DNA from 4 places in the Marinobacter sp. UBA3604 genome. Region 2 is predicted to be linked to each of the others. Evidence: predicted binding sites of a transcription regulator. Region 2 holds the regulator's gene; each other region holds the start of a gene.

Region 1 (4,194 bases), on a different contig from region 2:
TGCTTTTTCGTCCTGCTGTTGTCGTTCTCCGAGATCGACGCACAGAAGTTCAAACAGATCGCTGGTGAACTGTCGAAAGCGTTTGGTGTGCAGCGCGAGGTGCCCGTCCTTGAGGTACCCATGGGCACCAGCCCGATTTTCGATCAGTTTTCTCCGGCACCGCCCGAGCCCACCGTCGTCAACGAAGTCAAACAGACAACCACCGACGAGCAGCCCGAACTGGAAACCCTGAAAAGCCCTACGGATGTGGCTGTGGAATCCGCCATCCAGGAAGAGCTCGAGAAGACCCTGGAACAGGTTCGATCGGTTCTTGAGACAGCCATCGAAGACGGCCGGGTCAACCTCATCCAGGACAATCATAGAATCATTGTTCGCGTTGAGGAGAAGGGGGCGTTCCCCTCCGGTTCGGCGGACCTGACCTGGGAGTTTGAAGGTCTGTTGCTGGAAATGGCCGACATACTGGTGCAGATCCCCGGCAAGCTGACCATCGAAGGCCATACCGACGATGTTCCCATCCGTACGCAGCGGTTCTACAGCAACTGGGATCTATCCGCCGCCCGGGCGGCAGCGGTTGCCAATGCGCTCCTCGCCGAGGGTAATCTGAAGCCTGCCCGGCTGGCGGTCACCGGTCTCGCTTATACCGAGCCACGAGTACCAAACACCTCTTCGGAGAACCGCGCCAAAAATCGCCGGGTGGAAATCATTATCGATCTGTCCGGACCGATCGAGGAACAGGAGATGCGGTTAAGGGAACTCATGAACCCCGAAGCCGATGTGTCTGCTGCACCGGATTCCCGCAGTTCCGACGACTCCGACCAGGACGAATTACTGTGGTAGACGGCCATATTGGTGCGCTCGGCCCATTAATGCACCATTAAAGAGCGCAAACACCCCGTCTTCAACTCAACCCCGCCCAATTTCAGAGCGGAAAATCACCTAATCGACTACCCGCTCTGAATTTGCCTCAAAATGGAACACTCCTTGCTTGGTGTGCACGCTATCAATGCACAACCCGCCCGTGACAGGTGGATAAAACCAAAAAATCAGGAGCAACCAACCCGTGGACATCACGAGTGCAGTACATACCCTGACCGAAAGCGCCAACACACTGTTCATTCTGATCGGTGCCATCATGGTACTGGCCATGCATGCTGGCTTCGCCTTCCTGGAAGTCGGCACCGTGCGCCACAAAAACCAGGTGAATGCCCTGGTAAAAATCATGACCGACTTCGGCATCTCCGCCGTGGCCTATTTTTTCATTGGCTACTACATCGCCTACGGCAGCCACTTTATGGCCGGCGCTTCAGAGCTAACGGCCGCAAATGGCTATGACCTGGTCAAGTTCTTCTTCCTGATGACCTTCGCCGCCGCCATTCCCGCCATCGTCTCCGGCGGTATCGCCGAGCGTGCGAAGTTCTACCCCATGCTTATCGCCTCCGGGCTGATCGTGGCATTTGTATATCCCTTCTTCGAGGGCATGATCTGGAACGGCAACTACGGCTTCCAGGCCTGGCTGGAGAACCAGTTTGGTGCAGCCTTCCACGACTTTGCCGGCTCGGTCGTGGTGCACGCCGTGGGCGGCTGGATCGCCCTGGCCGCCGTGCTCCTGCTGGGCGCACGTAAAGGCCGTTACCGCAATGGCCGCGTGGTGGCGTTTGCCCCCTCCAACATTCCATTCCTGGCGCTGGGCGCCTGGATTCTCACCGTCGGCTGGTTCGGCTTTAACGTGATGTCCGCCCAGACCCTGGATGGCATCAGCGGCCTGGTGGCGGTGAACAGCCTCATGGCCATGGTGGGTGGCGTTCTGGTGGCCATGCTGGTCGGCCGCAAGGACCCGGGCTTCATCCACAACGGACCGCTCGCCGGCCTGGTGGCGGTGTGCGCCGGTTCGGACCTGATGCACCCGGTCGGTGCGCTGATTACCGGTGGCATCGCCGGCGCCATCTTCGTGTACATGTTTGAGTGGGCCCAGGACAAGATTGAGCGCCTGGACGATGTACTGGGTGTATGGCCCCTGCACGGTGTGTGCGGTGTATGGGGTGCCATTGCCGCCGGCATCTTTGGCCAGGAAGCGTTCGGGGGCCTGGGCGGGGTCAGCCTGATGTCGCAGATCATCGGTGCGGTTGCCGGTGTTGTGGTGGCTTTTGTCGGCGGCCTGATCGTCTACGGCATTGTTAACGCCATCTCCGGCCTGCGTCTCACAGAAGAAGAGGAATTCAACGGTGCGGATGTCAGTATTCACCGCATTGGCGCTACGTCCCTGGAATAACCCTTGCCCGCCAGCCGCCTTTCCCGGCGGCTGGCAATGCTTTTTATTGACACTTCCCTCCGTCTGGCCTTTGCTTAAATAACCCGTTCCGGTGATAAACCCACGGTTTGCCGCCAGAGTGGCCTGCCTTTTGCTGTTCCTTTACATCATGGGAATGGCTGAATACCGACCGCCCACATCCGGTGGACGGCGTGTTCAGGAGAGGGTCATGGTTATGTTGATACAAACCCCACCCGAGGGTATCTACGACGAACTGTTCGACCAGAATAATCGGGTACGACCCAGCTGCAGGATGCTGGAGGACTGGCTGATCCGATCCGACGAAGCCCTGTTGGCCGAGAAGCGCCGCGAGGCAGACGTGCTGTTCCAACGCCTGGGCATCACCTTTAACGTCTATGGCGAAGACCAGGGGGCCGAACGGCTTATCCCGTTTGATCTGATCCCACGAGTAATCTCCGCCAGCGACTGGCAACGTCTGCAAGCTGGTTTGCGCCAGCGGGTGCAGGCGTTGAACCGCTTCCTGTTCGATATCTATCACGAGTTCGAGATTATTCGCGCCGGTGTCATCAGTGCTGAACAGGTATTCGCCAACCCCCAGTACCAGCCCGGCATGCAAAACCTCAAGCTGCCACGTAATCTGTATTCCCACATAGCCGGCATCGATTTGATCCGCCACAACGACGGCGATTTCTACGTGCTGGAAGACAATCTCCGCTGCCCCAGCGGTGTCTCCTACATGCTGGAAAACCGGCGCATGATGATGCGCCTGTTTCCAGAACTGTTTGCCAAGGCCCCGGTAGCACCGGTTGAACATTACCCGGCCCTGTTGGGCGAAACACTGCGCGCAGCGTCGCTAAATCCCAACCCCACCGTGGTGGTGCTAACCCCCGGTCGTTTCAACAGTGCCTATTTTGAACACGCCTTCCTGGCCCGGCAGATGGGTATCGAACTGGTGGAAGGGGCGGACCTGTTTGTACGTCGCAATAAGGTCTACATGAAGACCACCGTCGGCCCCCAGCAGGTGGACGTGATTTACCGGCGGGTCGACGACGACTTCCTCGATCCGCTGGCTGGCAACCCGGATTCCATGCTGGGTGTCCCCGGGCTCTATGCAGCCTACCGCACCGGCAATGTGGTGCTTGCCAACGCCATGGGTACCGGCGTCGCCGACGACAAGGCCATTTACCCCTTCGTACCCGAGATGATCCGCTTCTACCTGGGGGAAGAACCGATCCTGAAAAATGTCCCCACCTGGCAGGGCCGCAAGCCAAAAGACCTCAAGTACATCCTCGACAACCTGCCGGACCTGGTGGTCAAGGAAACCCAGGGCGCTGGTGGCTACGGCATGCTGATCGGCCCCAAGGCCAGCAAAAAAGAGCTGAGCCATTTCCGCTCGCTGTTGCGGGCCAGGCCAGACAACTACATTGCCCAGCCCACACTGAGCCTGTCTACCTGCCCGACGTTTGTAAACGAAGGCGTAGCGCCCCGACACCTCGACCTGCGGCCTTTTGTGCTTTCGGGTAAGAAAGTGCAGATGGTACCTGGTGGATTGACCAGGGTGGCCCTGAAAGAAGGGTCGCTGGTGGTGAATTCGTCCCAGGGCGGTGGCACCAAGGACACCTGGGTACTGGAGGGCGAGGAATGCTGAGCCGAGCTGCATCAAGTCTGTTCTGGATGGCCCGCTATCTTGAGCGGGCGGAAACCCAGGCCCGTCTGCTGGACGTCAGCCTCACCATGGCGTTGATCGACGTTCCCGAAGACCGCGAGGAACAGCTATCCGTGCCATTGCTGGTGACCGGTAGCCGCGAAACCTTTCACGAGCTCTACCCGGAAATCACCCCCCAGAACCTGATTGATTTCCTGCTTCTGGACGACCGCCACCCTGCCAGTGTGTTCAGTGTAATCCGCAGCGCCCGGGATAACGC
Region 2 (4,194 bases):
TTGATGATGGTAATGGGGCGGCGGATCATAGGCGGTTCAGCTTTCCCTGCTTTGCAGGTGGGGCAGTTCGGTGTGGCGAACCTGCACATTGCTGTATTTGCCCGAGAAATAGCGGCCGAGCTGATCGCAGATATAAACCGAGCGATGCTGGCCACCGGTGCAGCCGATGGATATGGTCATATAGCTGCGGTTGCTGTCTGAGAACGAGGGTAGCCAGTTTTCCAGGAATTGGGTCAGGTCCTCGACCATCTTACGGCTCAACGGTTCCTTTTCCAGGAAATCGATAACCGGCTGGTCGGTGCCCACAAACTGCCGAAGGCTGGTGTCCCAATAGGGATTGGGCAGACAGCGCACATCGAACACATAGTCCGAATCCAACGGTACACCGTGCTTGAACCCGAACGACTGGAACAGCAGCGCCAGTTCCTGGTGACGCCTGCCCGCAACCCGCTGCTTCACCATATCCCGGAGCTCATACATGGACAGCCCCGTGGTGTCGATGTAGAGGTCTGCCAGCTTGGAAAGCGGCTCCAGAAGCTTCTTTTCGTTACCGATGGCCTCCCTCAGGGAGGTCTTGTCATCACTCAGTGGATGCTTTCGGCGCGTGGCATGGAAGCGCTGCAGAAGAGACTGTTCATCGGCGTCGAGATAGATGATCTCGATGGTTACGCCAGTATCCTGAAGGCTGCGGTAGATATCCTCGAAGTTGCTCAATTCTCCGGAAAGGTTACGGGCATCGATGCTGACCGCCATCTTTCCCAGCCGGCTGGGAGAGTTCTGGTTGGTGGCTTCCTGCGTGAGGGGGAACAGGAGGCCAATGGGCAGGTTGTCAATGCAGTAAAAGCCCAGGTCTTCCAGAACATGTAACGCGGTACTTTTCCCGGAACCTGATCGGCCGCTGACGATGATCAGTTTCATAGCCCGTTCACCTTGGATGTGGAGTGGTTCAGCCTGTCTCGGCTGTCATCCGGCGATAGAGAGAGCCTGCATCAGTGCACTGACGCAGCTGGTCGCAGAATGCACGCTCGTTGAACTTTTCGGCAAGCTGGCTCAAAAGCTCAAGATGCTCGCTGGTGGCTTCCTTGGGGACAATCAAGGTGAAGACGAGGTCCACCGGCTGATTGTCGATAGCATCGAACGCAACGCCTTCTTCCAGGGTCAGCAATACGCCGACCACGTGATCCAGCCCTTCCAGCCTGCAATGGGGGATCGCGATGCCCTGTCCGATGCCTGTGCTCCCCAGTCGCTCCCGCGCGACCAGGTTGGTGAATATCTGGGTGTCGCTGAGCAAAGAGTCGTGCTGCTGGATCTGCTCGGCAATGGTTTCCATAACCCGCTTTTTGCTGGAGGCAGGCACCCGGCAAAGGGTTAGCTCCGGCGCGAGAATGTTCTCGATAGTCAGGGATGTGTCGGTCATGAATCGACTGCATTTCCGTAAAAAAAGGCTGCGGCACCTATTGCATGGTTAGCCAGTGCCGCAGCTCGATTAACTGTCATGCCGGGGCGTCGTCCTAGCGGGCGCCATTCCCGTGCATCCGGTCTACGTTCTTTTCCTTGTGCTTCAGAATCTGCCTGTCCAGCTTGTCTACCAGTCCATCAATGGCAGCGTACATATCGCTGTTTTCGGCCTTTGCGTGAATCTCACCACCTATCACGTGAAGCGTAGCTTCCGCCATCTGGCGCACTTTTTCCACCTCAAGGGTAACCTGGCAATTGCTGATATGGTCGAAGTGCCGCTCAAGCTTTTCAAATTTGCCTGATACGTAATCTTTCAGTGCGGGAGTCAGTTCTACGTGATGGCCTGAAATATTGAGTTGCATAGGCTTCTCCTGTTTTCAGCTTGCCGGCACCCGTTAGGATACCGGCTGTGTGCCACAGCGTTATGCTGCAGGCGGTATACTTTCAGGAAAGGGCTCTCCCCGTGAGGCCGGGAACAGACGCTTCCTACACCAATCGCTTTCGCTCGTTGGACGGAGGAATGTGCATTGCCTCGCGATACTTGGCCACGGTTCGTCTAGCCACCTTTATACCCTGGTCTCCTAGCATGGCTGCAATTTTGCTATCGCTCAATGGCTTTTTCGGAGTTTCCGTTGCAATCAGCTTCTTGATCATCGCGCGGATTGCCGTGGATGAGCACTCTCCACCTTCGTCGGTACTGACATGGCTCGAGAAAAAATACTTAAGTTCAAATATGCCCCGCGGTGTGTGCATGTATTTCTGGGTGGTGACCCTTGAAATGGTCGACTCGTGCATTTCCACCGCCTGGGCAATATCCGAGAGAATCAATGGTTTCATGGCTTCCTCGCCATGGTCCAGAAACCCCTGCTGGTGCTCGACAATGCGCGTGGCCACCTTGAGCAGGGTTTCGTTGCGGCTCTGCAGGCTCTTGATGAACCACTTTGCCTCCTGCAACTGGTCCCGCAGGTAGGTGTTGTCGGCGCTGCTGTCCGCACGCTTTATAAGAGAAGCATAGCTTGCATTCACACGAATGCGTGGTGCAATTTCAGGATTCAGTTCCACGCGCCAGCGCTCATTGTGCTTGCGCACGATCACATCCGGGATGACATAGTCCGGCTCGGCCTGGTCCAGGGTGTCGCCGGGGCGGGGGTTCAAACCGGTAATAAGTGCCAGGACATCCCGTAGCTGTTCTTCTTTCAGGCGGCTGCGGCGCAACAGCTGGGCGTAATCGCGGTTACCCAGCAGGTTTATGTAGTGGGTAATCACCAGTCGCGCCTGAGCCAGCCAGGGTGTTTCCGGGGGCAGTTGGTTCAGCTGGATCAGCAGGCATTCCTGCAGATCACGGGCGAACACGCCGGGTGGATCGAAGTGCTGCAGGCGATGAAGAACGGCTTCCACTTCGTCCAGTTCCAGCGGGTCTTCGTCGGATTCGTCCACCATGCCTGAATGAATTTCTTCAAGCGGAGAGGTCAGGTAGCCGTGGTTATCAACCGCATCCATCAGGGCATGGGCGATGGCCTGATCCCGCTCGCTCATGGGCGTCAGGTTCAGTTGCCATTCCAGGTGGTCCTGGAGCGTTTCGGTGGGGGAGTTACGGGTTTCGAAGTCGTGGTCGTTTTCGTCGTCGTTACGGGCTGCTGACGCGGGGGCTGACTGGTAAATGTCATCCCAGGCGGTGTCGACGGGAAGATCATCGGGAATGGTGTCGGGACTGTCCGTTTCTGATGACCAGTCAGGTCCATTTTCGGATTCGTCCCACTCAGTAGCAGTGTCTGAAGCGGTGTTGGATTCCTCGGTTGACGCTGTTTCAGACGACTCGTTGTCACTGTCCGTTGATTCCGGATTCTGGTTGTCGTCGTCTTCGGAGGTTTCCAGCATTGGGTTGGATTCCAATGCCTGCTGGATTTCCTGCTGGAGGTCCAGGGTGGAGAGCTGCAGAAGCCTGATAGCCTGTTGCAGCTGGGGCGTCATGGTCAGGCTTTGGCCCAGCTTTAACTGTAGTGAGGCTTTCATAACCATGGTTCAGGATCCGTCACTCGGTCTCTCTCTTCCGTCACTCAGGCTCTCTCTTTACGTCATCAGGGCGCTTTCTGGAGCCGGGGTTGCACAAAAACTCTTTGTATGCTGGCTACTTGCCGCACCAAGCAAGTTCTTTGCCGAGTCTACTACAGGCGAAACTCGTTGCCTAGATACACTTCCTTGACCTGTTGGTTGGCCAGTATATCGTCCGAATTACCAGAGGCAATGATGTGGCCGCCGCTGACAATGTACGCATTCTCGCAGATGTCGAGGGTTTCCCGCACGTTGTGGTCGGTGATCAGTACGCCGATACCCTTGTCCCGCAAGTGTCGGATGATCTGCTTGATGTCGCTCACGGAGATCGGGTCGACTCCGGCGAAGGGTTCGTCCAGCAGGATGAACGCCGGCTCCATCGCCAGCGCCCGGGCAATTTCCACCCGTCGTCGCTCGCCGCCTGACAGGGCCATGCCGACGCTATCGCGGATGTGGGTAATGTGAAACTCTTCAAGCAGTTCCTCTAACTTGGCCTCCCGGTCAGTGCGTTTGAGTTCGCGGCGGGTTTCCAGGATCGCCAGTATGTTGTCGCGTACGGTAAGCTTGCGGAACACGGATGCTTCCTGGGGCAGGTACCCGATTCCCTTGCGGGCACGACCATGCATGGGCAGCGGCGTTATGTCCTGATTGTCGATGGTGATTCGACCGTTGTCGGCGGGAACC
Region 3 (4,194 bases), on a different contig from region 2:
CGTTGATGGCAAGGTCCAGGCCGTTGTCGGTGAAACTGATATTGCCCTGCCCAAAATTCTGCTTCACGTCCTGCACCCGCACACCGTCCCCAATCGGATTGGTGCCGGCACTCAGGAAACCACTAGCGTACAGGTCGCCAAACTGCGCCTGACTGCTCTTGAAACCTACTGTGCTCGCATTGGCAATGTTGTTACCGGTGACATCCAGATCAACCGATGACGCCCTTAAACCGCTAAGACCTGTGTTAAAACCCATACTCCACCTCTTACTGTTTCACCGGTATCAATTAATCTGCTGAACATCTTGCAGCGCGATGGAGCCCATGCCGGCCAGGTTCAGAGTAATGCTGCCACCCTGCCCCAGCGACACACTGTCGACATTGGCGCTGACCATGGTGCCGAGTTGCTCAAGCCCGCCGGGGTACGAGGCTTCTGCGACCACCTTGTAGCGTCCGGGTGGCAAACTGTTGCCGTTGCCATCCTTGCCGTCCCAGCTGAACGCTGTCTGGCCAGGCTGCTGCTCACCCATATCAATCTGCCGGACCTGCTCACCGGACTCATTCTCAATGGTGATTCTCAGCCCGGATGTGGTTGCCGGAACGGAAACGTTGCCGGATATTTCACCGTCCGCGCCAAGCACGCCAATGGATGAAGGTGCCAAGACCGTACGCCCGACCATTGCAGAGGCCTGCAGTGCCTGGGTGGAGCGGAACTGGCTGGCCATATCGTCGACACTGCCGGACAGGCTCTGCATTTCCTCCAGGGAGCTGAACTGCGCCAGCTGAGAGATGAATTCGCCGTTGTCCTGAGGTTCGAGAGGGTTCTGGTTTTTGAGCTGAGCGATCATCAATTCCATGAACTCGTTCTTGCCCAGCTCACTTCCGCTCTTGGCCTGATCCTGCTGCACTCGATACTGGCTCAGCACATCCGAAGCGTCTGTCGTGTTATTCACTACGCTCATGATTCAATCCTCGCTCGGTTACTGCTGACCCAGGGTCAGGATACGCTGCATCATGGATTTGGCGCTGTTCATAATGTCCACATTCATCTGGAAGCTGCGCGACGACGACATCATGTCCGCCATTTCTTCAACCACGTTGACGTTGGGGTAGAACACGTACCCATCCTCGTTCGCGGCGGGATGATCAGGCTCGTAGCGCATCTGCAACTCGGCGTCACTCTCGACGATGCCTTCAACCCGAACGCCTGCCCCCGGGCCGTTGTCGCTGCCAAACGCCATGCTCTGCTGAGACGGATTCAGCATGGACTGCTGTATCGCCGCGAAAACAGGCTTGCGGGCGCGATAGGTCTGATCCGTACTGGAACTGGCCGTCTCGGCATTGGCGATGTTGGACGCAGTGGTGTTCAGCCGCAGCGACTGGGCTGTCATACCGGAACCGGCGATGTCGAAAATGTTACCCAGAGACATGATGGTGCTCCTCAATTAATGGCTGCGCCCAGTTTTACTGGCCAGAGAGTGCCTTTTTGATGCCTGAAACCTTTCCGTCCAGGAACTGGAAACTGGCCTGGTAATCCATGGCATTACGCATGAAACGGGTTTGCTCCTGCTGGGCATCCACCGTGTTGCCGTCCACGGACGGCTGGTGCGGTACCCGATAGAGCAATTCGCTGTCCGCGCCCATGGGCGAGGTGTCCATATGGGACTCGTGGGTACGGGTCATGCCGAAACCACTCATGCTGTCCTGGGCCTTCTGCATCATCGCCTGAAAGTCCACATCCCGCGCCTTGTAGCCCGGGGTATCTGCGTTGGCGAGGTTGTTGGCCAACACCTCCGCACGCTTTACCCTGCCTTCCAGGGCGTGCTGATGAATGCCTAATGCTTTGTCCAGGGAAATTGCCATAGTGCCTCCGATTCCTGCACACGGCGTTGGTCGTTTTGCCGTTTGTGCGTTCTTGCAGAGGTAAAAGCAATCGCGATGCCAGTTTTCAGGAGGTGTTGCGGTGTGCGGGCTGAGGCAGGTATCGGCTTATCCGAATCGTAAATTGAGGGCGGAAAGCGGCAAGGGATTTCCCCCGCGCCGGGGGCGGGGGCAACGGGGCGGCAACTAGTGGGGCCAGCGCCTGACAAACTCTTTGGGTTCAGGCCTGGGTATGCTGGGCTTGTGCGCACTGACACTGCCGGTATACAGGAACCCGGTTATGATCTCATTGTCCTGCAGCCCCAAGCCTCGCTTGATAGCTGGATCGTGCGCCATGGCACCGGTACGCCACATGCCTCCAAACCCGGCGGACTCCAGAGCCAACAACAAATACCCCATCCCCACCGCGGCCGACATGGACTGCTCGATCTCCGGCACTTTGGGATGGGACTGGTAAGACGCAACGCCAACGATCACCATAGGCGCCCGCAGTGCCTTCTTGCAGCGTTTTTCCCGCTCCTTTTCCGAGGCGCCGTCGCCACAGGTGGCGGCAAACAATTCACCCAGGGCGTTCAATGCCTCGTCTCCCTCAATAATCAGGTACCGCCAGGGCCTCAGCAACGCATGGTCCGGCGCCCTCGCGGCGCAGGCAAAGGCATTTTCAAGCGTTGCCGGGTCCGGTGCTGGCGCCTCCAGGCGTGGCTCTGAAGATCGTTTTAACAGGGCTTCCATTACTGCTGTCATATCGCCTCGCTGTGGTTGATTTCAATACGTCAGTTCGGGCCAAACGACCGTATGAATTGTGGGACAGATGGTTTACTGTTAGTCTTTAGTCTAAGTACTTTCCACTATCAGACAGTACTATCTACCTTAAAAACGATAAGCGAGCCGGTAGACGCCCTATGAGCCAACAGCAAACATTCCGCAATTTCGCGGACTTCTATCCGTACTACCTTGAAGAACATAGCGATGTAAACTGCCGCAGGCTTCACTTCGTCGGCAGCCTACTGGTTATCCTCGTTACACTCTACGCCATTGTAACGGCCAAGTTCCTCTATCTGTTGCTCCTGCCCGTCATCGGCTACGGGTTTGCCTGGGTTGGCCACTATGGCTTCGAGAAAAACCGACCTGCCACCTTCAAACACCCACTGTACAGCCTGATGGGCGATTGGGTGATGTTCAGAGATATGCTCGTCGGGCGGATCCGTTTCTGAATGATGAGCGCACCGATTGACCTGCGTAACGCCAGTACCAGTGCCAGCAAGGCCGCCGTGCTTGACGCGCAGAACCATCCGATTGCCATCCCGCCCATGCCGGATTACAACGGCAGGATACTGGCGTATACGGCGACTGCCGGCATTATTGTGTCAGGCGTACTGCAAGACGTCTTCGGCCTGTGGATGCTGTGGCTGCTTTCAGGCGCCCTGACCTGGCCACACATTGCCCATCAACTTACCCGGCGAACGTTTCTCCGTAACTCATCCCGTATTCGCCAGAAAATGCTGTTAACGGATTGCGCCATCGGGGGTGGATTCGTCGGCTGCATTGGATTGATTGCGATACCCTCGGTCGCCGTGGCACTGATGCTGATGTTTAGTTGCCTGATTGTGGGCGGCATCCGCCAGTGGCTGCTAGGCACCATGATCATGGCCGCCTGCGGCGCCATCGGCGTTGCCATCGTGGGCCCCGCCGAGTCACTGCAGTCGCCGATGATCACCAGCATTATCGCGATCAGTGCCACCGGCCTTTATATCTGTGTGACTGCGTTCTATTCCCACCAGCAGGCCCGCGCGCTGATGATGGCAAAAACCCAGATCCAGAATCAGCGGGAACAATCCATTGCCCTGTCCCACAAACTCTCCAAGTATCTGTCACCGCAGGTGTGGCAGTCCATCTTTACCGGTGAAAGAGACGTGCGGCTGGAAACACAACGCAAGAAATTGGCCGTCTTCTTCTCCGACATCAAGGGTTTTACAGAACTGTCCGAAGAGATGGAGCCGGAAGCACTGACGGAACTGCTGAACCACTACTTCAACGAAATGTCGGAAGTGGCCCTCAAATACGGCGGCACCATCGATAAGTTCGTTGGCGATTCCATCATGATTTTCTTCGGTGACCCCACCAGCCGGGGCCAGAAAGAAGACGCCTTCGCCTGCGTGTCCATGGCGGTGGAAATGCGTAAACACATGAAAATCATGCGGCAGAAATGGCGCAGCCAGGGTATCAAGACACCGCTGGAAATCCGCATGGGCATCAGCACAGGCTACACCACCGTTGGCAACTTCGGCGCCGAGAACCGCATGGACTACACCAT
Region 4 (4,194 bases), on a different contig from region 2:
CTCGACAATATCCGCTTCCATCCCGATTCACAGATGACGATCTATACTCGCTGATGGGATGCGTTGGGCTCCGACGTTTGCGGAGCCCAGAAGCCGTCAGGCGCTCGCCAGAACGGTACGGTGTGATACGGCCTTTTGCTCGCCCTGAGCACCGTAGAGGGTCTGGTGCCCGGAAACGCCGCGGAATATATCAGTAAGACGTGAAAGGCGCTTCTGAAGGTGACTGACAACCCGCCCATTATTGCTATTCAACTGGTGACAGGTCTTAAGGCGTTCGTCGGCCTCCCGCCACAAGTCGTAAACATCTGACAGGCCGGCGCTGAGAATAAACCGTGAGGGTGCTCCGTTTTCAGGTCGAAACCCCATCGACACCAGAAGGCGGATTTTGAGTTTGGCCCGTTCACGAATCTGACCCAACAGAGTGTTTTTCTCGCCAGTCAGTGATTCGAGTTTACGGATATCAGATGTGGAAAGGCAGGCTTTTTCCTGCTGCAGGACGTCCGCCAGGGATTCGAGTTGACGGATATCCTGAGATAAAAGGTCTTTCAGTTCATCAATTGCGGCCATGATCTACTCACCCGAAAATGCTTTCATCCATCTCAAGCATTTTCTGGGCCAGTTTCTCTGCATCAACCTTGTAGGAGCCGCTTTCAAGGGCAGAGCGGATCTGCTCGATACGGTCATCGTCCATTTCCGGATAACTGCCGAGCTTTTGTTCGAGCTGTTTCAGGTTCTTCGCCTGGCTGCTCAAATTGACATTTTCACCACGGGCGCCTTGCGCCTGGGTCTTTGCCTGCTCAGCTGTAGAGGGCTGAGTGCTCTGGGTAGCGGAAGATTTATCGGCCGTGGTTTTCTGGGTGTTGACCTGGCCTGGGCCTATTCCATTAAAGTCAACTGACATAACGTTACCTGCTTAACTGGTCGGCCGCGTTGGGCGGCTCCAAAATTTCATACCTGTCTATCGGCATGGCCTGACGTTTCTTTAGCGATTTTTGCAAGAGTTAAATGACACTCTTGTCATCTTTCCAAAAAACCGGCAACAGATTGCCGTTTCCGGTGAATCAATGCCGGGAACGAGGTTACATGGGAATCTCGACATGCCCGGGAGCAGTCACACGGGCACGCACGGTGCGGGAGGACGAGAGGTTCTCAACCAGAACCTGTTCTCCAATCCCGGCACTAGCCAGGGCCTTACCCCTTGAGTTTACCGAAAAATTTCCGCTGCGGGCGCTGATGATAACATGGTCTCCGCGTTCGATCGCTGCCGGAGCCAGCACCAAATCCGGTGTAAATACGGTACCGGCGTTCACGCCGCGGCGCATTTCCATGCCCATTAACTGGTCGACATTGGTTATTGCGCCCCGTCGAATCGAATTCACCACCACGTTATCCGACTGTATTGCCGCTTTTGTCAGTCGTTCGCCGCGCCCCAGGGGGCGGGCGGCGACCATGGCTTCACCGGTTATCGTGACGGATACCGGAAGGAACATGCGCCAGGGGCGCTCGCCCTCGCAGGAAACCAGTAGCGAGGGTTGGGTGGTTCTCCAGGGGTCGCCGCTGAACGATACGCTGAGTGGGGTATCACAGGTTGCGAGCGAGAGGCGTGCGTCGAGTTGGCCAGTATCGTGGGAAACCGTAAAGCCTTCGTTTGCCTGAGCCTCTGAAAATGCCTCCAGAAATTGTTCCGCGCTGCTTTGAATTTGTTCGGCCGTGGTCGTGGAGGCCATTGCCGGGCCGGCTGTTACGGCGAATAACAATATGATGGCGAAATTGGTAATGCGCATACGCGGCAGTTTGTCCTATGCTGTCATTAACCGGGTAAAGCCCCGAGTTCAGGAATATCCTAATGATTTCCGGATTCGGCCGTTAAGCCTATCGAGTGAGTCAATAAACCGGCACATAGCCGGTTCCACGCGACTTTCTAGAATAACGCAGCAAGATGCGTGCCGGCAGCAAGACGTTTCGAGTGGGAGATATAAACGATGGCAGGGGTATTGGACAGTGTAAATCAGCGCACCCAGCTGGTGGGCCAGAATCGTCTGGAGCTTCTGTTATTTCGCCTTCGTGGCCGGCAGATGTACGGCATCAACGTCTTCAAGGTCAAGGAAGTGTTGCAGTGCCCCAGGCTGTCGTCGTTGCCGAACAGTCGCCCTATGGTTCGGGGCGTGGCCCATATTCGTGGCGAGACCATCCCTATCATTGACCTTGGTATGTCAATCCGGCTTCCCGGTATTCCCAAGGAAGAGATGGCCACCAGCTTCGTGATCATTACTGAGTACAACCGAAAAACCCAGGGTTTCCTGGTGGCTGGTGTCGACCGCATCGTGAATATGAACTGGGAAGACATCCTGCCGCCACCCAAGGGGGCGGGCAAAGACGTTTACCTGACAGCGGTAACGCACTTTGAAGACAAGCTGATTGAGATTATCGATGTTGAAAAGATACTCTCTGAAGTCTCTCCGTTTGAGGAGGATGTCACCGAAGACGTCCGCAACCGCAGTTCAGAGCGGGTGCCCGGCCATCTACCAGTGCTCGTTGTGGATGATTCCGCAGTGGCCCGACGTCAGATAGAGCGGTGCCTCACGGCCATCGGTATGGAGGTGGTGACAAAAAATGACGGCAAGCAGGCCCTGGATTATCTAAAAGAAGTTACGGCAGATGGTTCCCAGGCCGTCGACCACCTGTGTCTGATCATATCCGATGTCGAAATGCCGGAAATGGACGGGTACACTTTGGTCACCAAGTGCAAAAATGAGCCTGCAATCAAGGACGTATTCATCATGCTGCACACGTCCTTGAGTGGCGTGTTCAACAAGGCAATGGTGCAGAAGGTAGGCGCTGACGATTTCATGGCAAAATTCAGCCCCGATGAGTTGGCTGAAAGGGTTATGGAAATTGTCGATCGCGAGCAGTGACGCCGGTGTCACTTCCGACCCACTCGATACTGAGATCCAATGAAAGCTGAGATAACCCCACAGGAATACGAGGCGTTTAAGACATTCCTGCAGGATGCGTGTGGAATTTTGCTCGGGGACAACAAGCAGTACCTGGTGAAAAGCCGGTTACGGCGGATCATGGAAGAGAACAAGTTGAGTACCCTGGGTGATCTGCTGGATCGCGTGAAGCGAACCGGTCGCAGCAGTTTGAAGGAAGTCGTGATCGATGCGATGACGACGAATGAGACACTTTGGTTCAGGGACAATCACCCGTTCCGCATCCTGCAGGAAAAGCTGCTGCCGGAGTTCGGCGACAGAAAATCAGCGCAGTCACTCCGTATCTGGTCGGCAGCCTGCTCGACAGGGCAGGAGCCCTATTCGGTAGCGATGATTATTGAAGAATTTCGTCGCCAACGGCCGGGTAGGCTGCGGGATGTGAAGATCACCGCCACCGACATCTCCAAAAGCGTTCTTGAGGTTGCGCGCCGTGGCGAGTATGAGATGATTGCCATTGGCCGGGGACTGTCGCCCGAGCGTCAGAAGCAGTTTTTCACTCCCGCGATGAATGGTAGCTGGCAAATCCGACCGCAGATCAAGAGCATGGTTGAGTTCCGGGAACTCAACCTGCTCGAACGCTACATGCTCGGAAAGTTTGATATCGTTATGTGCCGGAACGTACTGATCTATTTCTCGGCAGAGCTTAAAAAGGACATCCTGACCCGTATCCATGCCACCCTCAATCCCGGTGGTTACCTGATACTGGGAGCATCGGAATCGCTGAACGGGTTGCCTCATCTCTACGAAATGGTGCAGTGCCACCCAGGTATCATCTACCGCAAAAAATAGGCCCACCCAATGCCGATCAATGTATGGATACTGGTCGCCGCCCAGGCGCTTGCCATGTGTACAGCGCCTTTTATCGTTTTTATCGGAAGCATTCACGGACGTCTTCTGGCGCCATCGCCTGAGTGGGCAACCCTGCCCGTGGGCCTTGTGGTTGTTGGTACGGTGCTGACTATCAAGCCTGCTACGTGGATGATGGAGCGTCTGGGGCGCAAGCCGGTTATGTTGCTTGGCGCGCTGGCGGGTACGATGTCCGGATTGTTCGGTACGCTGGCAGCCTGGAGCGCAAGTTTCCCGTTCTTGTGCGTTGCGGCGGTTGTGGGTGGAACCGGGCTGGCGGTGGTTCACCAATACCGCTTTGCGGCCATGGAGTCGGTGGCGCCCGAGATGGCTGGCTCCGCCGCAGCCAGGGTAC

Evidence for each region. Region 2 encodes sigma-54, which starts transcription at its own class of promoters, with help from an activator protein. Its sites were predicted from a motif close to ANTGGCATNNANNTTGCTNT; they were not measured.
Region 1: a site for sigma-54 is predicted at 2,387-2,406, ahead of B2590_RS18005 (circularly permuted type 2 ATP-grasp protein). Genes of this name have one in related genera too.
Region 3: a site for sigma-54 is predicted at 1,926-1,945, ahead of flgB (flagellar basal body rod protein FlgB). Genes of this name have one in related genera too.
Region 4: a site for sigma-54 is predicted at 1,932-1,951, ahead of flgA (flagellar basal body P-ring formation chaperone FlgA). Genes of this name have one in related genera too.

The regions. Positions count from the first base shown of each region.
Region 1 covers NZ_DFMB01000061.1:271,325-275,518, forward strand. Annotated here, with positions in the region: gene B2590_RS17995 (MotB family protein) at 1-837, shown strand, start outside; gene B2590_RS18000 (ammonium transporter) at 1,061-2,269, shown strand; gene B2590_RS18005 (circularly permuted type 2 ATP-grasp protein) at 2,484-3,917, shown strand; gene B2590_RS18010 (alpha-E domain-containing protein) at 3,911-4,194, shown strand, end outside.
Region 2 covers NZ_DFMB01000015.1:38,827-43,020, reverse strand. Annotated here, with positions in the region: gene B2590_RS04315 (HPr family phosphocarrier protein) at 1-29, opposite strand, end outside; gene rapZ (RNase adapter RapZ) at 37-918, opposite strand; gene ptsN (PTS IIA-like nitrogen regulatory protein PtsN) at 947-1,417, opposite strand; gene hpf (ribosome hibernation promoting factor) at 1,512-1,820, opposite strand; gene B2590_RS04295 (RNA polymerase factor sigma-54) at 1,945-3,471, opposite strand; gene lptB (LPS export ABC transporter ATP-binding protein) at 3,624-4,194, opposite strand, start outside.
Region 3 covers NZ_DFMB01000021.1:31,707-35,900, reverse strand. Annotated here, with positions in the region: gene B2590_RS06120 (flagellar hook protein FlgE) at 1-256, opposite strand, end outside; gene B2590_RS06115 (flagellar hook assembly protein FlgD) at 284-961, opposite strand; gene flgC (flagellar basal body rod protein FlgC) at 980-1,429, opposite strand; gene flgB (flagellar basal body rod protein FlgB) at 1,464-1,862, opposite strand; gene B2590_RS06100 (nitroreductase family protein) at 2,067-2,624, opposite strand; gene B2590_RS06095 (DUF962 domain-containing protein) at 2,783-3,094, shown strand; gene B2590_RS06090 (adenylate/guanylate cyclase domain-containing protein) at 3,095-4,194, shown strand, end outside.
Region 4 covers NZ_DFMB01000021.1:116,374-120,567, forward strand. Annotated here, with positions in the region: gene B2590_RS06455 (pilus assembly protein PilB) at 1-54, shown strand, start outside; gene B2590_RS06460 (flagella synthesis protein FlgN) at 97-567, opposite strand; gene flgM (flagellar biosynthesis anti-sigma factor FlgM) at 575-901, opposite strand; gene flgA (flagellar basal body P-ring formation chaperone FlgA) at 1,080-1,784, opposite strand; gene B2590_RS06475 (chemotaxis protein CheV) at 1,983-2,915, shown strand; gene B2590_RS06480 (CheR family methyltransferase) at 2,955-3,782, shown strand; gene B2590_RS06485 (MFS transporter) at 3,792-4,194, shown strand, end outside.